Linked DNA regions of Hoeflea sp. 108. The protein of the gene in region 1 interacts with the protein of each later gene in a pairwise test. Links are inferred from orthologs where the notes say so. Each region holds a gene or a part of one and is shown on either strand. Other genes may lie near its edges.

Evidence for each region.
Region 2: the proteins of mobA (region 1) and glp interact in binary tests that used the Escherichia coli proteins (3 or more experiments, as listed by UniProt). The link is inferred for Hoeflea sp. 108 from one-to-one orthologs.

What each region holds. Positions count from the first base shown.
Region 1 is NZ_KB890024.1:2,759,353-2,770,255, forward strand. Bases 4,049-6,993 are described here. They hold mobA (molybdenum cofactor guanylyltransferase MobA), read left to right. Parts: upstream 4,049-5,181; coding sequence 5,182-5,805; downstream 5,806-6,993. Other genes in these bases: B015_RS33845 (hypothetical protein), read left to right, coding at 4,049-4,174; B015_RS0113705 (DMT family transporter), read left to right, coding at 4,265-5,185; mobB (molybdopterin-guanine dinucleotide biosynthesis protein B), read left to right, coding at 5,802-6,317; B015_RS0113720 (ABC transporter substrate-binding protein), read left to right, coding at 6,482-6,993. Also shown: B015_RS0113675 (ferric reductase-like transmembrane domain-containing protein), read right to left, coding at 1-794; B015_RS0113680 (pyridoxamine 5'-phosphate oxidase family protein), read right to left, coding at 892-1,503; B015_RS0113685 (DUF971 domain-containing protein), read right to left, coding at 1,566-1,919; B015_RS0113690 (lysozyme inhibitor LprI family protein), read left to right, coding at 2,040-2,462; GTP 3',8-cyclase MoaA, read left to right, coding at 2,644-3,648; more of B015_RS33845, read left to right, coding at 3,875-4,048; more of B015_RS0113720, read left to right, coding at 6,994-7,261; B015_RS0113725 (ABC transporter permease), read left to right, coding at 7,395-8,108; B015_RS0113730 (ABC transporter permease), read left to right, coding at 8,105-8,935; B015_RS0113735 (NAD(P)-dependent oxidoreductase), read left to right, coding at 9,084-9,953; B015_RS0113740 (DNA alkylation repair protein), read left to right, coding at 9,963-10,661; B015_RS0113745 (Lrp/AsnC family transcriptional regulator), read right to left, coding at 10,662-10,903. UniProt on the Escherichia coli protein: Transfers a GMP moiety from GTP to Mo-molybdopterin (Mo-MPT) cofactor (Moco or molybdenum cofactor) to form Mo-molybdopterin guanine dinucleotide (Mo-MGD) cofactor.
Region 2 is NZ_KB890024.1:2,592,192-2,603,077, forward strand. Bases 4,831-7,758 are described here. They hold glp (gephyrin-like molybdotransferase Glp), read left to right. Parts: upstream 4,831-5,655; coding sequence 5,656-6,861; downstream 6,862-7,758. Other genes in these bases: trpC (indole-3-glycerol phosphate synthase TrpC), read left to right, coding at 4,831-5,171; moaC (cyclic pyranopterin monophosphate synthase MoaC), read left to right, coding at 5,173-5,655; lexA (transcriptional repressor LexA), read left to right, coding at 6,969-7,685. Also shown: preprotein translocase subunit SecG, read right to left, coding at 1-381; tpiA (triose-phosphate isomerase), read right to left, coding at 539-1,303; B015_RS0112750 (peptidylprolyl isomerase), read left to right, coding at 1,449-3,347; trpD (anthranilate phosphoribosyltransferase), read left to right, coding at 3,344-4,354; more of trpC, read left to right, coding at 4,359-4,830; B015_RS0112780 (ComEC/Rec2 family competence protein), read right to left, coding at 7,860-10,406; gltX (glutamate--tRNA ligase), read left to right, coding at 10,516-10,886. UniProt on the Escherichia coli protein: Catalyzes the insertion of molybdate into adenylated molybdopterin with the concomitant release of AMP.

The DNA.
Region 1 (10,903 bases):
ACAGCCAACACCCACCATGCCGGGCGGATGGTGTAGGAAAACTGCAGGTTGGCAGCGAGCACGCGGTTGACCGGAACGCCAGTCGCCAGCCCGTACCAGGCGGCTTCGACGACGACGGTCGCAAGCGCAGCCGTCACCGCGATGCCCAGGAGCACCCATGCCGAGTTCAGGCTCAAGCCGCGCCAATGTGCCAGCCGATACAGCGTCAGCAGCATGAAGAAGCCCGCCAGCAGGGTCGGCTGATAGACGTCGGCCTTGGACTGCATGAAGTAGTGCAGCGCAGCCAGGATGCCTATGCCGTAGACGATCTTGTGCAGCCGGTTCCAGTTGCCTCCGAGACGCTTGATGGCGGCGTCCGTGGACGTCGCACCCAATGCCGCCAGCCCAAGCAAGGCGACGAAACCGATCGTCAGGTAGATACGCAGCGCGATCTCGCTGGCAACTCTGAGCACGTCCCAGTTCATGTCGAAGAAATAGAGCACGAGGTGGCCGAGCGCATAGCAGAGCGCTGCTATGCCGAGCATCCTGCGCACCATGATGAGCTTGGGCCACTGCCCGATGCGCCGGAGCGGCGTGATGGCGAGCGAAATCATCAGGAAGCGGATCGCCCAGTCGCCGGTGAAATGGATGGCCGCCGCATAGGGACGCGGGCCGAGCAAGCTGCTGGTCGAGCCCCCTTGAGGGAAACCTGCCGTCGCGTAGTAGGCAAGCAGTGCGGCCGGCACGAACGTGCCGGCGAATACGATTGCCTTCACCGGCGACAATTTGCCGGCACGGTCGGTCCAGGGCTTCATACGGAACATCTCCCAGCTTGATGGCCGGTATACGTCCTAGGCTCCGCCGAAGTTACAGTCGCCGGATCACTTTGTCTTGAATCGCCGGTGACCGTCGTCACCACATCGACTTCTTGGCCCGCTCCGGCCATTCGCGATCATAGGCCTCGCCGTCGATGTTTGCCCGGCTCGTCACGGCAAGAATCTGCCCGGGCGTCGGAAGCGACTTCGGATCGACATGGCGCTCCGGATTCCACAATTCAGAACGCACGATGGCGCGGGCGCACTGGAAATAGACCGAATCGACCTGGACGACCGTAACCGAGCGCGCTGGCTTGCCCTCGACGGTGAACGACGCACACAGCTCGGCGTCGATGGTAACGTGAGCGCGGCCGTTGACGCGCAGCGTCGTGCCAGAGCCCGGCACAAGAAACAGCAGCGCCACTTTGGGATCCCTGATGATGTTCTTCAGCGAATCGGCACGGTTGTTGCCGCGCCTGTCGGGCATCATCAGCGTGCGCGGATCATGGATGCGGACAAAGCCCGGAAGATCGCCGCGCGGCGAGCAGTCCAGTCCCTCGGGCCCGGTGGTTGCCAGCGAAACGAAGGGCGAGGCCTCGATGAAGGCCGCATACTCAGGGATGACATGGTCGAGTTCCTTCACCAGCGAGGTTTCACCGGGAAGGCCGTAGAGCGCTTCGAGTTCTTCAACCGTCGAGATCACCGACATCGTCCTGCCTTTCGCTGTGCGCGTGGTCCTTAGCCGACAAGTGTGAACTGGCGACGACAGCCCTATCTGTCGCGGGAAAGCCCCTTCTCGGCCAGCTCGTCGAGATAGGCCTGCCAGCGCGTCTGCTTCTCGTGGCCGAGCGTGTGCAAGTAGTTCCAGGTGAAGATGCCGGTGTCGTGGAAATCGTCGAAGGTGATGCGCACGGCGTAGTTGCCCACCGGCTCGATCTTCAGGATCGCAACATCGCGTTTGCCCGGCACGGTCACGCGCTGCTCCGGCGAATGGCCCTGGACCTCGGCCGAAGGCGAAAGCACGCGCAACAGCTCTGCCGGCAGCTCGAAGGGATGGTGATCTGGGAAAGTCACCGTCAACAGCTTGCGGTCCTTGGAGACCCTGAGTTCCTTTGGCGCTGACATTTCTGCTCCCTGAATGACACTTCCGGTTACGCCCAAACCGCACCGATTGGCAAGCATGCCCTGCCCTTGCTAGCGTGTTGCTGGAAACCTGGCAGCGAGACTGGCTGGAAGGAGTTTGAAATGCGGAACCTGGCCTTCAAAATGCCTGTGGTCGCCGGCCTCCTCGCCCTTGCGGCAGCGCCAGCCGCATATGCGGTCGACGACTGCTCGAGCGCCAGCAACCAGGCGGCCATGACCGAGTGTGCCGACAAGGCGCTGATCGCGTCGGACGCCGAGTTGAATGCGCTCTACAAGCAGATACAGGGCCGGCTGAAGGACGACCGGGCGGCGTCCAAGCTGCTGGTCAGTGCCCAGAGGTCCTGGGTCGCCTTCCGAGACGCCGAATGCGAATTCTCCAGCTCGGGTGTTGCCCAGGGCTCCATCTACCCAATGACGGTGCTGCAATGCAGGGACGGCATGACCGAACAACGGATCAAGGACTTCCGGAACTACCTCAAATGCGATGAAGGCGACACGAGCTGCCCGGTTCCATCAGCAAATTGATAGGCGATCCGGCTTCGAAAAATGCAATAATGGCGGCGTGGCCGGCAAAGATTGCCCTGCCAGCCAGCTAAATGTTACCTGAACAGGGCCCTTGGCACTTGAAGGGTAATGTTTTTTGAACGACATGAAAGAGAGCGGTCTGGGAAACCGCTTGCAGGGAGTGAGCAGAGGCGACATGGGAATGCACGACACCAGCATGATCGACCCGTTCGGGCGTGCGATTTCCTATCTGCGCGTGTCGGTGACCGACCGCTGCGATTTCCGTTGCACCTATTGCATGGCCGAGGACATGGCCTTCCTGCCCAAGAAGGACCTGCTGTCACTGGAAGAACTCGATCGGCTCTGCACCGTCTTCATCGAAAAAGGCGTGAAGAAGCTGCGTCTCACCGGCGGAGAGCCGCTCGTGCGCAAGAACATCATGCATCTGGTGCGCCAGCTGTCGCGCCATCTCGAAAGCGGCGCGCTTGAAGAGCTGACTCTGACGACCAACGGCTCGCAGCTGTCGCGTTTCGCCAGCGAACTAGCCGATCGCGGCGTGCGCCGCATCAACGTGTCGCTCGACACGCTCGACCCCACTAAGTTCCACGCCATCACGCGCTGGGGTCACCTTGCCAAGGTAATGGAAGGCATCGATGCGGCACTTGCCGCCGGAATCCATGTCAAGCTGAACGCCGTTGCCCTTAAGGGCTTCAACGACCTGGAAATCCCTGAGATGATGCGCTGGGCCCATGGCCGCGGTATGGACCTGACGGTCATCGAAACCATGCCGATGGGCGAGATCGACGCCGACCGCACCGACCAGTACCTGCCGCTGTCGCTGCTCAGGGCAAGCCTCGAACGCCAGTTCACGCTGAAGGACATCCCGTTCAAGACCGGTGGTCCCGCCCGCTATGTCGAGGTCGCCGAGACCGGCGGCAAGCTCGGCTTCATCACGCCGATGACGCATAATTTCTGCGAAAGTTGCAACCGTGTCCGCCTGACCTGCACCGGCACGCTCTATATGTGCCTCGGCCAGGAAGACGACGCCGATCTGCGCGCACCGCTGCGCGCTTCAGAGGGCAACGAGCTGGTTTCACGGGCAATCGATGAAGCGATCGGCCGCAAGCCCAAGGGGCATGATTTCATCATAGACCGCCACACCAACCGCCCGTCCGTATCGCGCCACATGAGCGTCACCGGCGGCTGACGGCACGGCGCCACTAACCGCGCAAGCATTGGACTTCCATAGAAGGAGTGGGTGGTATGGCTTACCGGCTGGCAACGATGCTGCCCGCAATTTCCTTGTCATTGGCGGTTGCAGCACCTGCTGTGGCAAAGCCCTTCATCTACACCAACGCCCGCTTTGGACCTCGGTGACGTTTCCGCGCGACATCTTCATCGATCGGTTGCCACCGCCCGCCAATGGCGACGGCATGACATTCACTGCCGCGGATGGGGCAAGTCTCGCAGTCTATGGCTCCTACAATGCGCTCGAGCAGACACCGGCCCAACTCGCCGATTTCAGTTCCGAAGGCATGAATGTCACCTATCGCAAGGTGGGCAAGGACTGGGTCGTGCTGTCAGGGCATGACGGCAATTCCATTTTCTACCAGCGCCTCGAATTCGGTCGCAGCGGTGTCATTCACGCTTTCCTGCTCAAATATCCTGCCACGGCCAAGGCGAAATACGACCCGCTCATCGGTCGTATCGCCGACAGTCTCAACGGTCCGTGACGCAATTGCCGGGCTGGTCCATGTGTTTGGCATTGCTGTTTGGCGCGGCTCTGCTTAAGCCGTAGGCAACAGCAGCAATGGAAGGCTCAATTGCCACTTTCCTCGAATGTTCGCGGCGCCAGCTTCATGGTTGTCGCGATGGCCGCCTTCACCTTCAACGATACGCTGAGCAAGCTTGCTGCCCAGACGATCAATCCCGGCCAGCTGATGCTGGTGCGCGGCGTCTTTGCCACTGTTCTCATCAGCCTGTTGGCCTGGCACCGGGGAGCGCTCAAGGGCGCCCGCGACTACTGGCACCCCATGGTGCTGCTGCGCCTGATCGGCGAGGTCGGCGGCACTGTCTGCTTCCTCGCGGCCCTGCCCCATCTGCCGCTCGCCAACATTTCGTCCGTGCTTCAGGCCCTGCCGCTTGCAGTTACCATGGGGGCGGCGCTGTTCCTCGGCGAAGGCGTCGGCTGGCGCCGATGGCTGGCCATCGTGGTCGGCTTCGGCGGCGTGCTGATCATCGTCCGGCCCGGCTTTGACGGCTTCAACGCCTTTTCGCTGCTGGCGCTGCTTTCGGTTGCTTTCTGCGCCGTGCGCGACCTGGCGACCCGCCAGATTCCCGGGCATGTGCCCTCGCTGTTCGTTTCGACCGTCACCACCATCGTCATCACGCTGACCGGCGCATTCACCATCGTGCCCTTCGGCGGCTGGACGCCGATGCCGCTGGAACTCGTGATGTACCTCGGCGGCGCGGCAGTGCTGGTGCTGTTCGGCTACCAGTTCGTCATCATGGCGATGCGTGAAGGCGAGGTCTCGTTCATCGCGCCCTTCCGCTACACGGCGCTCATCTGGGCGATCTCGCTCAGCATCTTCGTCTTCGGCGACATTCCCGATACCGCCATGATCACGGGTGCCGCAATGATCGTCGCGTCGGGCCTCTATTCGCTCTATCGCGAGCGCCTCGTGGGCAAAGGTCGTCCCGCGGCCGAAAGCACGAGCCCGACAATGGCTCCGGACGGCGTGTGATGACTGCTATCGCAGGCCTCATCCTTGCGGGCGGACGCTCCAGCCGCATGGGCGGCACCGACAAGACCCTGCTTGCGCTCGGCGGGCGACCGATGATCCGCCATGTGCTCGACCGGCTCGCGCCGCAAGCGTCGCCTGTCGTTATCAACACCAATGGCGATCCGGCGCATTTCGCGCATTTCGGCGCCGAGGTGATTGCCGATACGATTGCAGGTTACCAGGGACCGCTGGCCGGGGTTCTGACCGGGCTCGAATGGGCAAAGGAGCTCGCCGGCGTTACCCATGTGCTGAGCGTCGCCGGCGACACGCCGTTTTTCCCAGCCGACCTGGCCCAGAAGCTCGCCCATCATGCAGTCGAGGACCGCATCGCTGTAGCGGCTTCCAATGGCCGCGTGCACCCGACCTTTGCACTGTGGCCGGTGTCGCTGCGCGTCGCCCTTGCCGGCTTTCTCCAAGGCGCCGACAGCCGTCGCGTCATGACCTTCATGGAACAGGCGGGCATGGCCGCAGTCGACTTCCCCGAGATGCGTTTCGGCAATGCCAGGGTCGATCCGTTCTTCAACATCAACACGCCCGACGATCTCGCCGAGGCGGAACGCCTGCTCGCCGGAGTTGAATGATGACCCATCGTGTCTTCGGCATCACCGGGTGGAAAAACTCGGGCAAGACGACCCTGACCGAGCGCCTGGTCACCGAATTGACCGGGCGTGGCTGGAAGGTCTCAACCATAAAGCACGCCCACCACGACTTCGACATCGACAAGCCGGGCACCGACAGCTTCCGCCACCGCGAGGCCGGCGCAAGCGAAGTCGCCATCGTCTCGGGACGCCGCTGGGCGCTGATGCATGAACTGCGCGGCGAAGACGAGCCGACACTGGACGAAGTGCTCGGCCGCATCGCTCCATGCGACATGGTGCTGGTGGAAGGCTACAAGCGCGAGGGCCACCTCAAGATCGAGGCCCGCCGGATCGAGGCCAAGGACCGCGCGCCGCTGGCGCCGAACGATCCGTCCATCGTGGCGGTTGCAGCCGATCATCAGGTCGAAGGAGAGAATGTTCCCGTCTTCGGCATCGACGATATCAGGGCCATCGCCGACTTCATCGAGCAACGCCTGGGCCTTGCAAAACACTGACGCTACGTCAGCCCGAATGCTTGCAACCAGTGTAACAAAAGCCCGATTCACGATTGATTTCTAACTGAAAACAGTGGGAGTATCCCCGCCATCAACGGAAGGAACGCTTCCGGCATCCGGCGATTGGGACAGGTAACGACCGGAAGCGTACAGAGAGGAGCATTATGAGGATTTCCACGCGTATCGCCTTGGCCGCCACTGCGGCACTCGCGCTCACCCTTGGAGCTGCGCAGGCGCAAGACAAGAAGATCACGATCGCCACCGAGGGCGCCTACCCTCCCTTCAACAACCTGACCTCCGACGGCAAGCTGGTCGGCTTCGACGTCGACATCGCCAACGCGCTTTGCGACGAGATGAAGGTCAAGTGCGAGATCGTCGCCCAGGAATGGGACGGCATGATCCCGGCGCTTCAGGCCGGCAAGTTCGATGCCATCATCGCCCAGATGTCGATCACGCCCGAGCGCAAGGAAAAGATCGACTTCTCGAAGAAGTACATCAACACGCCCGCCGTGATCGCCGCCGCCAAGGACAGCGACATCAAGGGTGTGACCAAGGAAGACCTGGCCGGCAAGACGATCGGCGTGCAGGGCTCGACCATCCACTACAACTACGCCGAGAAGGTGTTCACCGACAGCACCATCAAGTCCTATCCGAGCGCGGAAGAATACAAGCTCGACATGGCCAATGGCCGTCTCGACGCCGTCAGCGACGATCTCGTCTCGATCTCGCAGTGGCTTGAAACCGCGGATGGCGCTTGCTGCAAGATCGTCGGCACCATTCCGAACATGCCTGAGATCCACGGCGAAGGCGCCGGCGTCGGCGTCCGCAAGGGCGACACCGCCCTGGCCGATCAGTTCACGGCGGCCATCGCCGCGATCCGCGCCAACGGCAAGTACAAGGAAATCAACGACAAGTACTTCAAGTTCGACGTCTATGGCGACTAAGCCCATAGCGGCCTGAAGGATTGACGGGCGGCGGGACAAGCTCCCGCCGTTCGGCTAACATGGACATAACAACAAGCCGCCGCCAAAGGCGGACCGCCTCCCGCAAGGTGAGGCAAAAGGGGACAGTCGACCGATGCAGAGCATCTGGGCGCTTCTAAGTTTCGGGCCAGAAGGCTGGGGCAGCGCCCTTGCCTACGGTGTCTTCACCACCGTCTCGCTCGCTCTCGTCACATTGCCGCTGGGCCTGTTGATCGGTTTCCTGGTCGCGCTCGCCAAGCAGTCGAGCGAACCGTCCATGCGGCTGGCCGGCAACATCTACACCACCATTTTCCGTGGCCTGCCCGAACTGCTGACGCTGTTCCTTGTATTTTACGGCGCGCAGATCGGCATTCAGCAGGTTGTCCGGCTCATCAGCCCGGACACCACGGTGGAAATCAACAGCTTCATCGCCGGCATGGTCGCGCTCGGCGTCGTCTTCTCGTCCTACGCCAGCGAAGTGTTCCTGTCCGCCTTCCGCGCCATTCCGCGCGGGCAATATGAGGGCGGCTATTCGGTCGGGCTTTCGCCACGGCAGACGATGCGTCTGGTGGTCCTGCCGCAGCTCGTGCGCATCGCCCTGCCCGGCCTGACGAATCTCTGGCTGATCCTGCTCAAGGACACCGCGCTGGTGTCGGCCATCGGCCTGACCGACATCCTGCGCCAGGCGAGCATCGCCTCGCGGGTCACCAAGGAGGCCTTCCTGTTCTACAGCGTCGCTTGCCTCATCTACCTGGCCCTCGCCATCATCTCGTCTTTCGGCATCCGCGCCATCGAGCGCAAAGTCGGCAAGCGGGAGGCCGCACGATGAACGCTTCGACCGAAACGGTGGAGAAAGTTCAGCGTCCGCCCGCACCGCCGCGCGGATGGCCACGGGAGCGCATTCTCGGCTGGGTCTTCGTCAGTCTCTGGATCGCCCTTGGTATCGCCCTGGTCGCCTATCTGATCAGCGCCTGGAACCCCGAGCTCTTCAACAAATATGCGCCGAGCTACCTGTCCGGCGTCCGCGTGACGTTGACGCTGGTTGCGATCTCCATCGTGCTCGGCTCGATCCTGTCGCTGCCGATCTGCTATGCGCGCATGTCCAGCAACCGCGTGCTGAATGCGATCTCCTACGGCTACGTCTATTTCTTCCGCGGCACGCCGCTGCTCGCCCAGACATTCCTGATCTATTACGGCTTTGGCTCCTTCCGCCCGCAGCTCGAGGCCATCGGCCTTTGGGGATTTTTCCGCGAAGCCTGGTATTGCGCGGTGCTTGCATTTGCGCTGAACACGGCTGCCTACCAGGCGGAAATCCTGCGCGGCGCCATCGAGAGCGTCGGCAAGGGGCAGTGGGAAGCAGCCTCCGCGCTCGGCCTGTCCAAGCTGCAGACGATGTACAAGGTGATCCTACCGCAGGCGCTGGTCGTGGCTCTGCGTCCCTACGGCAACGAGATCATCCTCATGGTCAAGGGCTCGGCCATCGTCGCCATCATCACGGTCTATGACCTGATGGGCGAGACCAGGCGCGCATTCTCGCGCACCTTCGATTTTCAGACCTATCTGTGGGCCGCCCTGCTCTACCTGTCGATGGTTGAGGCGTTGCGTCACGGAGTGGACTGGATCGAGCGCCGGATTACTCGCCATCTGCATCGCTAGCCGGCTCTGGCGTCATAGTCCTGACGAATCTGCCCAAGTCGCTCTATGTGTTTGAAACGACGCATCGTGCCTTCCGAAAATCGATTCCGATTTTCGTGCCGATGCGCTAGACCACGGGGCAACGAACAGCGTTTTGAAAGGGTCTGGCATGGCATCGGTCGCGTTCCTGGGTCTCGGGGTCATGGGCTATCCCATGGCCGGTCATCTCAAGAACAAAGGCGGGCACGACGTCACCGTCTACAACCGCACCGCGGCCAAAGCCGAAAAATGGGCAGCCCAGCACGGCGGCCGCCATGCCCCGACCCCAGCTGAAGCGGCCCGGGACAAAGATTTCGTCTTCGCCTGCGTCGGCAACGACGACGACCTGCGCTCGGTAACGATCGGCGCGAACGGCGCGTTCGACGCGATGAAGAAGGGCTCGGTGTTCATCGACAACACCACCGCATCGGCCGAGGTCGCGCGTGAGCTCGCCGCGGAGGCCGAAGCGCGTGGCTTCCACTTCCTCGACGCCCCCGTCTCTGGCGGCCAGGCCGGCGCCGAAAACGGCGTGCTGACGGTCATGGTCGGCGGCGACCAGGCAAGCTTCGATCGCGCCAGACCAGTGATCGACGCCTTTGCCCGCATGGTCGGCCTGATGGGCCCGGTGGGCTCCGGCCAATTGACCAAGATGATCAACCAGATCTGTATCGCCGGCCTCGTCCAGGGCCTGGCCGAAGGCATCCATTTCGGCAAGCAGGCCGGGCTCGATATCGAAAAGGTGGTCGACGTCATTTCCAAGGGCGCGGCCGGTTCCTGGCAGATGGAGAACCGTCACAAGACCATGAATGCCGGCAAGTATGATTTCGGCTTTGCCATCGACTGGATGCGCAAGGATCTCGGCATCTGCCTGGCCGAAGCCGACCGCAACGGCGCCAAGCTGCCGGTGACCGCGCTGGTCGACCAGTTCTACAAGGACGTGCAGGCGATGGGCGGCGGCCGCTGGGACACCTCGTCCCTGCTCGCCCGACTCGAGAAATAGAGCCGCCACATGGCGCTGTCGCCGGCATCGACCGCAGACGAGATCGTGGCGCATCTGCACACGCTCGCCTCGAACGAAAGCCGTGCGAGCATGGCCCGCCTCGGCATCGTCACCGACTTTGCCCTCGGCATCTCCAACGCCGTGCTCAACCCGATCGCGCGTCAACTGAAGCGCGATCACGTCCGCGCCCGAGTCCTATGGACTAGCGACGTCCGCGAGGCGCGCCTTCTGGCGATCCTGACCGACGAGCCATCGAAGGTCACGCGAGCGCAAGTCGATGCAATGGCCGCCGGGTTCGGCAGCTGGGAAATCGTCGACCACGCGGCTTATCTCATCTGCGAGGCAAAGCTCGCACACGAGATCATCCCGGCCTACGCGGCGGACGAACGCGAGTTCGTGTGCCGCACGGCCTTCTCGACCATCGCAACTGCGGCCGTTCATCTGAAGAAGGAACCAGACGACACGTTCGTCGCCTGGCTCGACCTCATTGAGGCTCGCGCAGGCGATGACAGGAACTTCGTCAAGAAGGCAGTGAACTGGGCGCTGAGACAGGTCGGCAAGCGCTCGCTTGCCCTTCACGCTCCGGCACTTCGGCTGTCGGAGAAGCTGGCCGCCCTGGACAACAAGGCGGCGCGCTGGATCGGCAAGGACGCCGTACGCGAACTCACCGATCCGAAGACGCTTGCGCGCATCGACGCAAAGCGCTGATCAGGCGGCGCTTGCGCCGCTTTCCTTGTCGAGCAGCATGTAGTCGAGCGGCATTTCGGTCGTGTACTTGATCTGCTCCATGGCGAAGGACGACGACACGTCGCGGATCTCGATCTTGGCGATCAGCCGCTTGTAAAAGGCGTCGTAAGCGCCGATATCGGGCACGACCACACGCAGCAAATAATCAACGTCACCGCTCATGCGGTAGAACTCGATGACCTCGGGAAACTCCTGAATCACTT
Region 2 (10,886 bases), 170 kb from region 1 along the record:
AGGCTGTTCGGTCGCGGGTGCTGCAGGCGCCGTCGTGCCCGAAGCAGGTGCCGCTGGGGCCGGGGCCGTCGAACCGCCGAGCTGATTGAGGATGCCCTGGCCGTTGCCCGACGGCGCTCCCTGCGTCGCCGGAGCGCGGTCGAGAATGTCGATCGGCTTCTCGCCGTAGCGGGCGATGATCGACAGCGTCAGCGACGTGACGAAGAAGACGGTTGCCAGGATTGCCGTGGCGCGGGTCAGCGCATTGGCGGCGCCGCGCGCAGTCATGAAGCCGGAACCGCCGCCGATGCCGAGACCACCGCCTTCGGAACGCTGCAGAAGCACCACGCCGACGAGGGCGAGCACGACCATCAGATGGATGACGATGATGACGGTTTCCATTGCGCTTCCTGGGATCTTTCCTGACGGGGACTGGCCGGCACGCTAACGCGCCCGGCATTCCGGAGGCGGCTCAATACAATGCTTTGACAGCATTTCCAAGCCCGCCGCCCGAATATGGGGCGACACGCTGCCTTTGCAACGGTCACCCTGGGTTAAATCAGAGCTTGCGATAGGCTTCCGCGATACCGAGGAAGTCGGCAGCCTTGAGGCTGGCGCCACCGACGAGCGCGCCGTCGACATTGGCGATGTTGAGAAGCTCGACGGCGTTCGACGGCTTCACCGAGCCGCCATAGAGGATGCGCATCTTGGCAGCCACCTCGCCGAGCTTGTCGGTCAGGCGTGTACGGATATGCGCATGCGCTTCGGCCACGTCGGCGGCGGTCGGGGTAAGGCCAGTGCCGATGGCCCAGACTGGTTCGTAGGCGATGATCGCATTGGATGGGGTAGCGGTGCCGGGCACCGAACCTTCGATCTGGCGCGACAGCACCTTCAGGGTTTCCCCCGTCTCGCGTTCGGCAAGCGTCTCGCCGATGCAGATGACGGCGACCAACCCTGCCCGCCATGCGGCTTCCGCCTTGGCGCGGACGACATCATCGGTTTCACCATGGTCGGTGCGGCGTTCGGAGTGGCCGACAATGACGTGGCTCGCGCCTGCATCCTTCAGCATCTCGGCCGAGATATCGCCGGTGTGGGCGCCGTTTTCCCTGGCGTGGCAATCCTGGCCGCCCGCCTTGACCGGCGTGCGATGGAGGATTTCCGAGGCGCGCGACAACAGCGTCGACGGCAGGCAGAGCAAAGCTTCGGTGTCGGCGTCGAGGCCGCTCATGAAACCGCCCGCAATGCTCCGCAATTCATTGAGCGATGCGCTCGTGCCGTTCATTTTCCAGTTGCCGGCAACGAGTGGGCGAATTCCTGGAGTCATGTGCTCTTCCCTCGACATCTAACTACGCTCGGGCACCCTCACTACCAAAATCAGGCCACAAAGCAATCGACACTGGCGTCGAAGGACGCTATTGCGCTTCGTTCATGCAGGCGCATGCGAGAATGCGCGAATACGGGATCTGAATATGCTCGAAACGATGCGAAGTGCCGCTGGAACCTGGGTCGCGAAGCTGCTGCTTCTGCTGCTTGTGGTGAGCTTCGCCATCTGGGGCATTTCCGGACGCATGCTACACGAATTCGGCGGCGACAAGGTCATCACCGCTGGCGGCACCTCTGTGTCCGCAGTCGAATATCGCCTCGCCTACGACCGCCAGCTCAATGTCATGTCGCAGCAGTTCGGCCAGCGCCTGACTGCCGAACAGGCCAAGGCGCTCGGCATCGAGAACCAGGTCGTGGCGCAGCTCGTTGCAGGTGCGGTGCTCGATGAGCAGGCGCGCAAGCTCGGCCTCGGCCTGTCCAAGGACCGCCTGGCACAGCTGACCTGGGACGATCCGACCTTCAAGGGTCCCGATGGCCAGTTCGACCGCCGTGCATTCGAATACATCCTGCGCCAGATCGGCATGCGCCCCGAGGACTATCTTAAGAACCGCGGCCAGGTCGCCGTGCGCCAGCAGATCGTCGAGGCCGTTTCCGACGGCATGAAGGCGCCCGACACCTTCCTGCGAGCAGTAGCCCTTTATCGCGGCGAAGACCGCACCGTCGATTACCTCACCCTGCCGAAGTCGCTGGTCGAGCCAATCGCCCCTCCGGCTGCCGACGCGCTCAAGACCTGGTTTGAGGAAAACAAGAAGAACTACGCGGCACCCGAGTTCCGCAAGCTGAGCTATGTCAAGCTTGAGCCCGAGGACATCATGGACCTCGGCTCGGTGACCGACGAGCAGGTTCGCCAGGACTACGACAAGAACAAGTCGCACTTCACCACGCCAGAGACGCGCAAGATCGACCAACTGGTCTTCGCCAGCGCCGATGCGGCCAAGGCAGCGTCGGACGCGATCAAGGGCGGCACGGCATTCGACAAGATGGTCGCCGACCAGGGCAAGACCGCAGCAGACGTCGCGCTCGGCACCGTCACCAAGGACGTTATCGCCGACAAGGCGGTTGCTGAAGCCGCTTTCGCGCTGCAGGCCAACCAGGTCAGCGACGTCATTCAGGGCGCCTTCGGACCGGTGCTGGTCCGCGTCAGTGAAGTGACACCCGAGACAACCAAGCCTCTGGATGAGGTCAAGGACCAGATCCGCAAGGACCTGGCCCTGGCGGAAGCCAATCGCATCCTGCTCGACGTGCACGATTCCTACGAAGACGCGCGCGCTGGAGGCGATTCCATGCAGTCGGCTGCCGACAAGCTGAAGCTCAAGGTCAACACCATCGAAGCGATCGACCGCGCCGGTCAGCGCCCTGACGGCACCGTCGTCAGCACCCTGCCGGACTCACGCAACCTGATCCAGGCCGTCTTCGAGGCGGAAGCCGGCATCGACAACCAGCCGCTCAACATCGGCACCAACGGCTTCGTGTTCTTCGAGGTCAACGGCATCACGCCTGCCCGTGATCGTACGCTCGACGAGGTCCACGACAAGGTTGTGGCCGACTGGACTGCCGCCGAGACGACAAAGCGCCTCAAGGACAAGGCCGACGAGCTGGCAAAGCGCCTCAAGGACGGTACCGACCTCGCCACCATCGCCTCCGAGCTCAATCTCGAGAAGCAGACCAAGCGCGGCTTGAAGCGCGAGGCCGATGACGCCGACTTCGGTCGCGAAGGTGCTGCCGCCATGTTCGAGATGGGCCAGGGCGGCACCGGCGTCGTGCCCTCGCCGACCGGCGACGGCCAGATCCTGTTCAAGATCGTCGAGGTGTTTGAGCCGGCCGGCGCCGATGCCAGCACGGTTCCGGCAGACGCGCAGAAGTCCTTCGCCACCGGCATGTCGGACGACCTGCTCGATCAGTTGGTGCAGCAACTGCAGGCCGAATACGGTGCAACCGTCAACCAGCAGGCCCTGGCCCGGGCAAGCACGGCACCGGCAAGATGAGCGCGCTGAAGCCCCATATCGCCAAGGTCGCAGCGGGAACGCCGCTCACCTTCGAGGAAGCACGCGATGCTTTCGACATCATCATGTCGGGCGAAGCGACGCCCGGCCAGATAGGCGGCTTCCTGATGGCGCTGCGCGTGCGCGGCGAAACCGTCAGCGAGATTTCGGGCGCCGTCGCCACGATGCGCGACAAGATGCTGCGCGTCGACGCACCTGCGGATGCCATCGACATCGTCGGCACCGGTGGTGACGGCTCGCACAGCGTCAACATCTCGACCGCATCGGCCTTCGTCATCGCCGGCGCGGGCGTGCCTGTGGCCAAACACGGCAATCGCGGCCTGTCGTCGCTGACAGGCGCTGCCGACGTGCTGACGGCGCTGGGCGTCAACATCGAGCTTACGCCCGAGGCCATCGGCCGATGCATCCACGAAGCAGGCGTCGGCTTCATGTTCGCGCCCGCGCATCATCCGGCAATGAAGCATGTCGGTGCGACACGCGTCGAACTCGGCACGCGCACCATCTTCAACCTGCTCGGCCCGCTCTCCAATCCGGCCGGCGTCGACCGCCAGCTCGTCGGCGTGTTCTCGCCCGAATGGATTGTTCCGGTCGCCGAGACGCTGAAGGAACTTGGCGCCGTCTCGACCTGGGTCGTTCATGGCGACGGCTATGACGAGATCACCACGACGGGCGAAACGCATGTCGCGGCCTTGGCCGACGGCAAGATCTCGACCTTCACGCTGACGCCCGAACAGGTCGGCCTCGCCAGGCACACGCGCGAAGAGCTGCGTGGCGGTGATTCCTCCTACAATGCGGCGGCATTGCGTGGCGTGATAGAGGGTGCCAAGGGTGCCTATCGCGACACGGTTCTGATGAATGCCGGCGCCGGCCTGGTTGTCGCCGGTAAGGTCGCAACCATTGGCGAAGGCATCAAGCTTGCCGCCGATGCGATCGACAGTGGCCGCGCCCGCGCCGTGCTCGACCGGCTGGTCGGCATCTCGAACGGATAGCACCATGGCCGACATCCTCCGCCGCATCGAAGCCTACAAGCGCGACGAGATCGCAGCTGCCAAGGCCCGCCTGCCGCTCGGCGAACTGCAGGCGCAGGCACGCGATGCCGACACGCCGCGCGGCTTCCTCAAGGCGCTGGAAGCCAAGCGCCGCGAGGGCCGTTTCGGGCTGATCGCCGAGATCAAGAAGGCGAGCCCGTCCAAGGGCTTGATCCGCGCCGATTTCGATCCGCCGTCGCTGGCTCAAGCCTATGCCGGGGGCGGCGCCGCCTGCCTTTCTGTCCTGACCGACACGCCGTCGTTCCAGGGCGCCCCGGAATTCCTCACCGCGGCGCGCAAGGCCTGCGCCCTGCCCGCGCTGCGCAAGGACTTCATGTTCGAGCCCTACCAGGTCTACGAAGCCCGTGCCTGGGGCGCGGACGCCATCCTGATAATCATGGCGAGCCTGAGCGACGACGATGCCAGCCGCCTCGAGGACACCGCCTTCGAGCTCGGCATGGATGCCCTGATCGAGGTGCATGACGAGGAAGAGACCGAGCGTGCGCTGAAGCTTGAATCGCGGCTCCTCGGCGTCAACAACCGTAACCTCAGGACCTTCGAGGTGAGCCTCACCACGTCGGAGCGGCTGGCGCCGATGGTGCCGGCGGATCGCGTTCTGGTCGGCGAAAGCGGCATCTTCACCCATGACGATTGTCTGCGGCTGGAGAAGTCGGGCATCGGCAGCTTCCTCGTCGGCGAAAGCCTGATGCGTCAGTCCGACGTGGCGGCAGCGACCCGCTTGCTGCTCGAAGGCGCGCAGCAAGCGGCCGGAGCCTGACATGGCAGCGGCGCTCACCCATATCGGTGCCGCGGGCGAAGCCAACATGGTCGATGTCGGCGACAAGGCCGAAACGACCCGCACGGCGATCGCCGAAGGCATGATCGCCATGCGGCCCGAGACGCTTGATCTAATCCTCTCCGGCAACGCCAAGAAGGGCGACGTGCTGGGCACAGCGCGCATTGCCGGCATCATGGCGGCCAAGCGCACGCATGAGCTGATCCCGCTCTGCCATCCGATCCTGCTGACCAAGGTGACGGTTGAGATCGAGCCGGACGAGACCCTGCCCGGCCTGCGCGTGACCGCACTTGCGCGCGTCACCGGCAAGACCGGCGTCGAGATGGAGGCGCTGACGGCTGCCTCAGTTGCCTGCCTGACCATCTACGACATGGCCAAGGCGGCCGACCGCGGCATGGTGATTTCAGGCATCCGGCTGATCGAAAAGACCGGCGGCAAGTCGGGCGACTTCAAGGCGACAGAATAGATGGCACTGCTGCCGGTCACCGAGGCTCTCGAACGCCTGCTTGAAGGTGCCGCACCCACCGGCACGGATCGGGTTACCCTGCACGAGGCAGCCGACCGCGTTCTGGCGGCACCGCTGTACGCCTTGCGCACCCAGCCGCCTTTCGACGCCTCCGCCATGGACGGCTATGCTGTCAGGGCAGCAGACATCGCCACGCTTCCGGCGAAACTTTCAGTCATCGGCCAGGCCCCGGCGGGACGACAATTCACCGGGACCGTCAGTACGGGACAGGCAGTGCGCATCTTCACCGGAGCGCCGGTTCCCGCGGGGGCGGACACCGTGGTGATCCAGGAAAACGCGCGTGATCTCGGCAATGGTGCGGTCGAAGTGCTGGAACCGACAGATCCCGGCCGCAACATTCGCCTCAGCGGCCTCGATTTCAGCGAAGGCGACCTCATCCTCGACGCCGGCCGCCTGCTCGATCCGGCAGCCCTCTCGCTGATCGCCTCCGCCAATCACCCCGACGTCCAGGTGGTGCGCGCACCACTGGTCGCGATCATCGCCACCGGCGACGAGCTTCTGCTGCCGGGTAGCACGCCCGGCCCCGACCAGATCATCTCGTCCAACGCCTATGGCGTCGCTGCAATTGCCCGCTCGATCGGCGCTCGTGTGCTCGACCTCGGCATAGCCGCCGACAGCACGGACGCCATCTCGGGGTTGGTCCAGAAAGCACTCGACGCCAAGGCCGATGTCATCGTCACACTGGGCGGTGCGTCCGTCGGCGACCACGACCTAGTGCATCGCGTGTTAACCGGCCTCGGCATGGATCTTTCGTTCTGGAAGATCGCCATGCGCCCCGGCAAACCGCTGATGTTTGGTCGCCTCGGCGCGACGCGCTGCGTCGGCCTGCCCGGCAATCCGGTCGCGAGCCTCATCTGCTCGCACATCTTCCTGAAGCCGCTGCTGGCAAAATTGGGCGGACGCTCTCACGTCGCCGACATCAGGGACGGTGTGCTCGATACGCCGATGCCGGCCAACGATCTGCGTCAGGATTTTGTCCGCGCTGTCGCACGCCAGACCCTTGATGGGCTCGTCGTCACGCCGTTTACGGTGCAGGATTCGTCCATGCTCCGGACGCTGGCCGACGCCAATTGCGCTGTTATCCGCGGCCCCTTTGCGGAACCGGCCGAATCCGGCAGTGCCTGCCGCGTGCTGATGCTGCGCTGAACAATCCCGCCGATAACCTTCACGAAATTTAAACAGTTGCGGAACACAACTGGAACAGATAGTGTTTGTTCCGGGTTTGTTTTTCTCGCGATTCCTTGGGGGCGGCGATGCTGACGCGCAAACAACATGAGCTTCTGCTGTTCATCCATGAGCGGTTGAAGGAGGCGGGCATCCCTCCATCCTTCGATGAAATGAAGGAAGCGCTCGACCTCGCCTCCAAGTCCGGCATCCATCGCCTGATCACCGCACTCGAGGAACGCGGCTTCATCCGCCGCCTGCCCAACAGGGCACGAGCGCTCGAAGTGCTGCGCCTGCCCGACTCGATTGCGCCCGGTCTCAACGCTGCCAGGAAGTTCTCGCCAAGCGTCATCGAAGGGTCGCTTGGCCGCAAGCCCGAGCCGTCGCGCCCGGCCGCTGCAAGCAACGACGACGATGCCGTGTCCGCCATTGCCATTCCAGTCATGGGACGGATCGCTGCGGGTGTGCCGATCGACGCGATCCAGCACCGGACACACACCATTTCGGTGCCGCCAGACATGATCATGGGCGGCGAGCACTATGCGCTTGAGGTCAAAGGCGACTCGATGATCGAGGCCGGCATTTTCGACGGCGACACTGTCATCATCCGGAATGCCAGTACCGCGAGCCCCGGCGAGATCGTCGTGGCCCTCGTCGACGACGAGGAGGCGACGCTGAAACGTTTCCGCCGCAAGGGCGCCTCGATCGCTCTGGAGGCAGCCAATCCCGCCTATGAGACCCGCATCTTCGGGCCAGACAGGGTCAAGGTGCAGGGCAAGCTCGTCGGGCTGATCCGCCGCTACTAGGGCAACTCCCAGAAGACGAAGCGTTTTCCGTCTCAAGTTGTGTAAGAGCAAAGACATTGAGCGTGGCCGCAATCCGAGGAGAGCGGAAATGGCGATGGTAGTCTTGAGATGCTTCGAGGCCGTATAGACCGCAGTTTCGAGCTTGCCGCATATGGCACGCTTGCCTGCGGTGGGCTATTCGGTCGTCGCGTTGTCTGGCTGTTTTCTCACCGCCTCTTGGCGATTGGGTGCAAGTCCCCTCGCCTCGCGGGAAAATTGGCGGTGCGCATGCCATGGCCGGTAGGGCTCGGTGATGGCATATTCGACCGATAGCACCGACGCGCCGCCCGCCACGACTGGCGTCAGATAGACCGCGGCGCTGCCCAGACGCGCCAGATCGCGCTTGGTCACTACGGTTGCGACCTGCCCGCCACAGACATCTCCAGCAGTCGCATCGTCGATGACGACGAGTGCAGCCGTTCGGCAGACTTGCCACGCCGCAGCAGCATTGGACGCGTGGACAACCGTCGCGCCGGATTGATGTCGAAGCGTGCACAAACCCGCGGAGCAGTGGAAGGCACTTGCGCCGGCGACGGTTTTGACGGCGTCCTCAGCTGGCGCAAGGCCTTTGGCCCGACCATTCGCAGGAAGGCTCTGCGGCGCGGCCCCAAAGCGTGGGCCATCGGCCGCCGGAGCTGCGGTCCCTCTGGTCTTCTCTGCATCCTGCGACGGCTTGCTAAGCTCTTCCACCGCCAACGCCCGCATCCAGTTGTCTGACGTGAACTGGTTTGGCCTTGGCCTGTTGACCGCGAGCTTGCCATCGTCGGTGGCGACGCCGACGAGGCGTCCATCTTCGGCCACGAGCACATCCGGCGACGGCGCGACGCCGATGACGAGCACGCCGGCCACGACGAATGGCACTGCGGCAAGGCGCAGCCAGGTCGTCGCCGTCGCAGCGACGACAAGGGCTATTGTCACCAGCACGACCGACCAGGTCGATACCAGCCCGACGGCGTCCAGCGGCGAGCGGTCGGAAATCCATTCGGCCATGGCGATCATGACGCGCAAACCGGCGCCCATGACATCGAGGAACGGCCCATCCAGTCCGAAGGGCATGGCTAGGCTGGCGAACACCGCGAACGGCATCACCAGCACCGATACGACAGGCATGACCGCCAGATTGGCGACGAGGCTGAGCGGCGACACACGCTGGAAATGCCAGGCGCCGAACACTGCCGTGGCGACACCGGCGATGATGGAGGTAGCGACAAGGCCGACTGTGGCGTTGCGCCCCCAGTGCCAGGCACGCGACCACAATGTCATCTCGCCAACAGGCTGTGCCTGCTCCTCACGGCGCTCGGACCACCAGCCATAGGCCCCGACGAGTGCTGCGGTGGCGGCAAACGACATCTGGAAGCTCGGACCGACCACCTCATGCGGCGACACCAGAATGACGATGATGGCGGAAATGGCGAGATTGCGCATCGTCAGCGCAGCACGATCAAACAGCACCGCAGTCAACATCACGGCCAGCATGACGAAGCTGCGCTGGGCCGCCACCTCTCCGCCCGAGATGAACAGATAGGCGGCAATGCCGACCAGGGCGACGACGGCGGCGTATTTCTTGACGGGATGCCGCGATGCGAAATCCGGGAAGGCGGCAAAGCCAAGACGCATAAGGAACATCACCGTGCCGGCAACCATCGCCATATGCAGGCCGGAGATCGAGATGATGTGATAGAGCCCTGTTCGGCGGAGAGCCTCATTGACATCTTCGGGGATGCCGCCACGCACGCCGACCACAAGTGCTGCCGCGATCTCGCCTTCGGCACCGCCAATACGCTGGCGGATGCGCTCAGCAACTCGGTCACGGGCATTCGCCACCCAGGCCAACATACTTTGAGTTGGCGTCTGCTCTGTCGTCGAGGCCGCCAGATCTGGCCCCTTCATGAAGAACCCGCTTGCGCCGATGCCGTCGAAATAGCTCTCGAAGGAAAAGTCGTAGCTGCCGGGGCGCACCGGCCCCGATGGCGGCATGAGCCTGGCGTAGCCCTGCACCGTCGAGCCGGCGACCAGACCTTCAGGCGCTTGGCGGGCGACGAGCCTTACCCTATCGGGGGCAAAACGCAGCCTGGGTCTCGCGGTCGTAGCCACATCGATGGTAAGGCGCAGACGCCCCTTGTCGAGATGGTCGATGTCCACCACCCTCCCGCTCAGGGTGGTCGAAACCTCGGCGCCGAGCATCTTTGTAGCCATCCTCATGGTTTCAACCTTGGCGGCGACCAGGCCGAGCGCCATGCAGGCCCAGGCCGCTAGTCCGAGATGGACGATCCTGCGCGACCGGGCCAGCACGCAAAGCGCAAGCATGAGCCCGAACGCCGCCACGAGAGGCAGCAGCTCGGGCTCATTGCGCAGGTTGAAATAGATCAACGCGCCCAGGGCGAGGAAGACCGGGACCAGCATGAATGCCGCACCGCGTTCGAGCTCGGCCTCGACGGCAAGCTGAACCCGAGCGGTTCGCAGCCTCCTGGCCAGATCCGATCCAGCCAGCCACAGACGATCCGAGACGTCCCCGAAGAGGGTTGGGGCCGTGGCTTCCGCGGCATTGCCGGGCGCGTCGGGCAGTCGTTCGGGCGCTGGGATCAAAGTCGGAAGCGCAGCCGGACGGTTCAGCAAGTCGCGCTCGCTGACCTCCACCGCCGGACTTTCTCCGGCCTGCCCCTCCCGCACCCGGTCGCCCATCGGGCCTGCCTCTTGCGCCCCTGACCTTCTATGCTACATCAACGCCACCGAAACACCATGCGCCGCCGGTCCTCCGGCCGGGCGACGCCATGCTTCCTTGGAATCTGCTATGTCCGTCGTCACCCGCTTCGCCCCCTCGCCCACCGGCTATCTGCATATCGGTGGTGCGCGTACCGCCCTGTTCAACTGGCTCTATGCCCACCACACCGGCGGCAAGATGCTGCTGCGCATCGAGGATACCGACCGCGAACGCTCGACCGATGCTGCAACCGCCGCGATCCTCGAGGGCCTGACCTGGCTGGGACTCACCTGGGAAGGTGCGCCCATCTCGCAGTTCGAGCGCGCCCCGCGCCACCGCGAAGTGGCCGAGGAACTCGTTCGCATGGGCAAGGCCTATTATTGCTACACCACGCCGACCGAGCTCGACGAGATGCGTGAAAAGGCCCGCGCCGAAGGCCGCCCGCCGCGCTATGACGGACG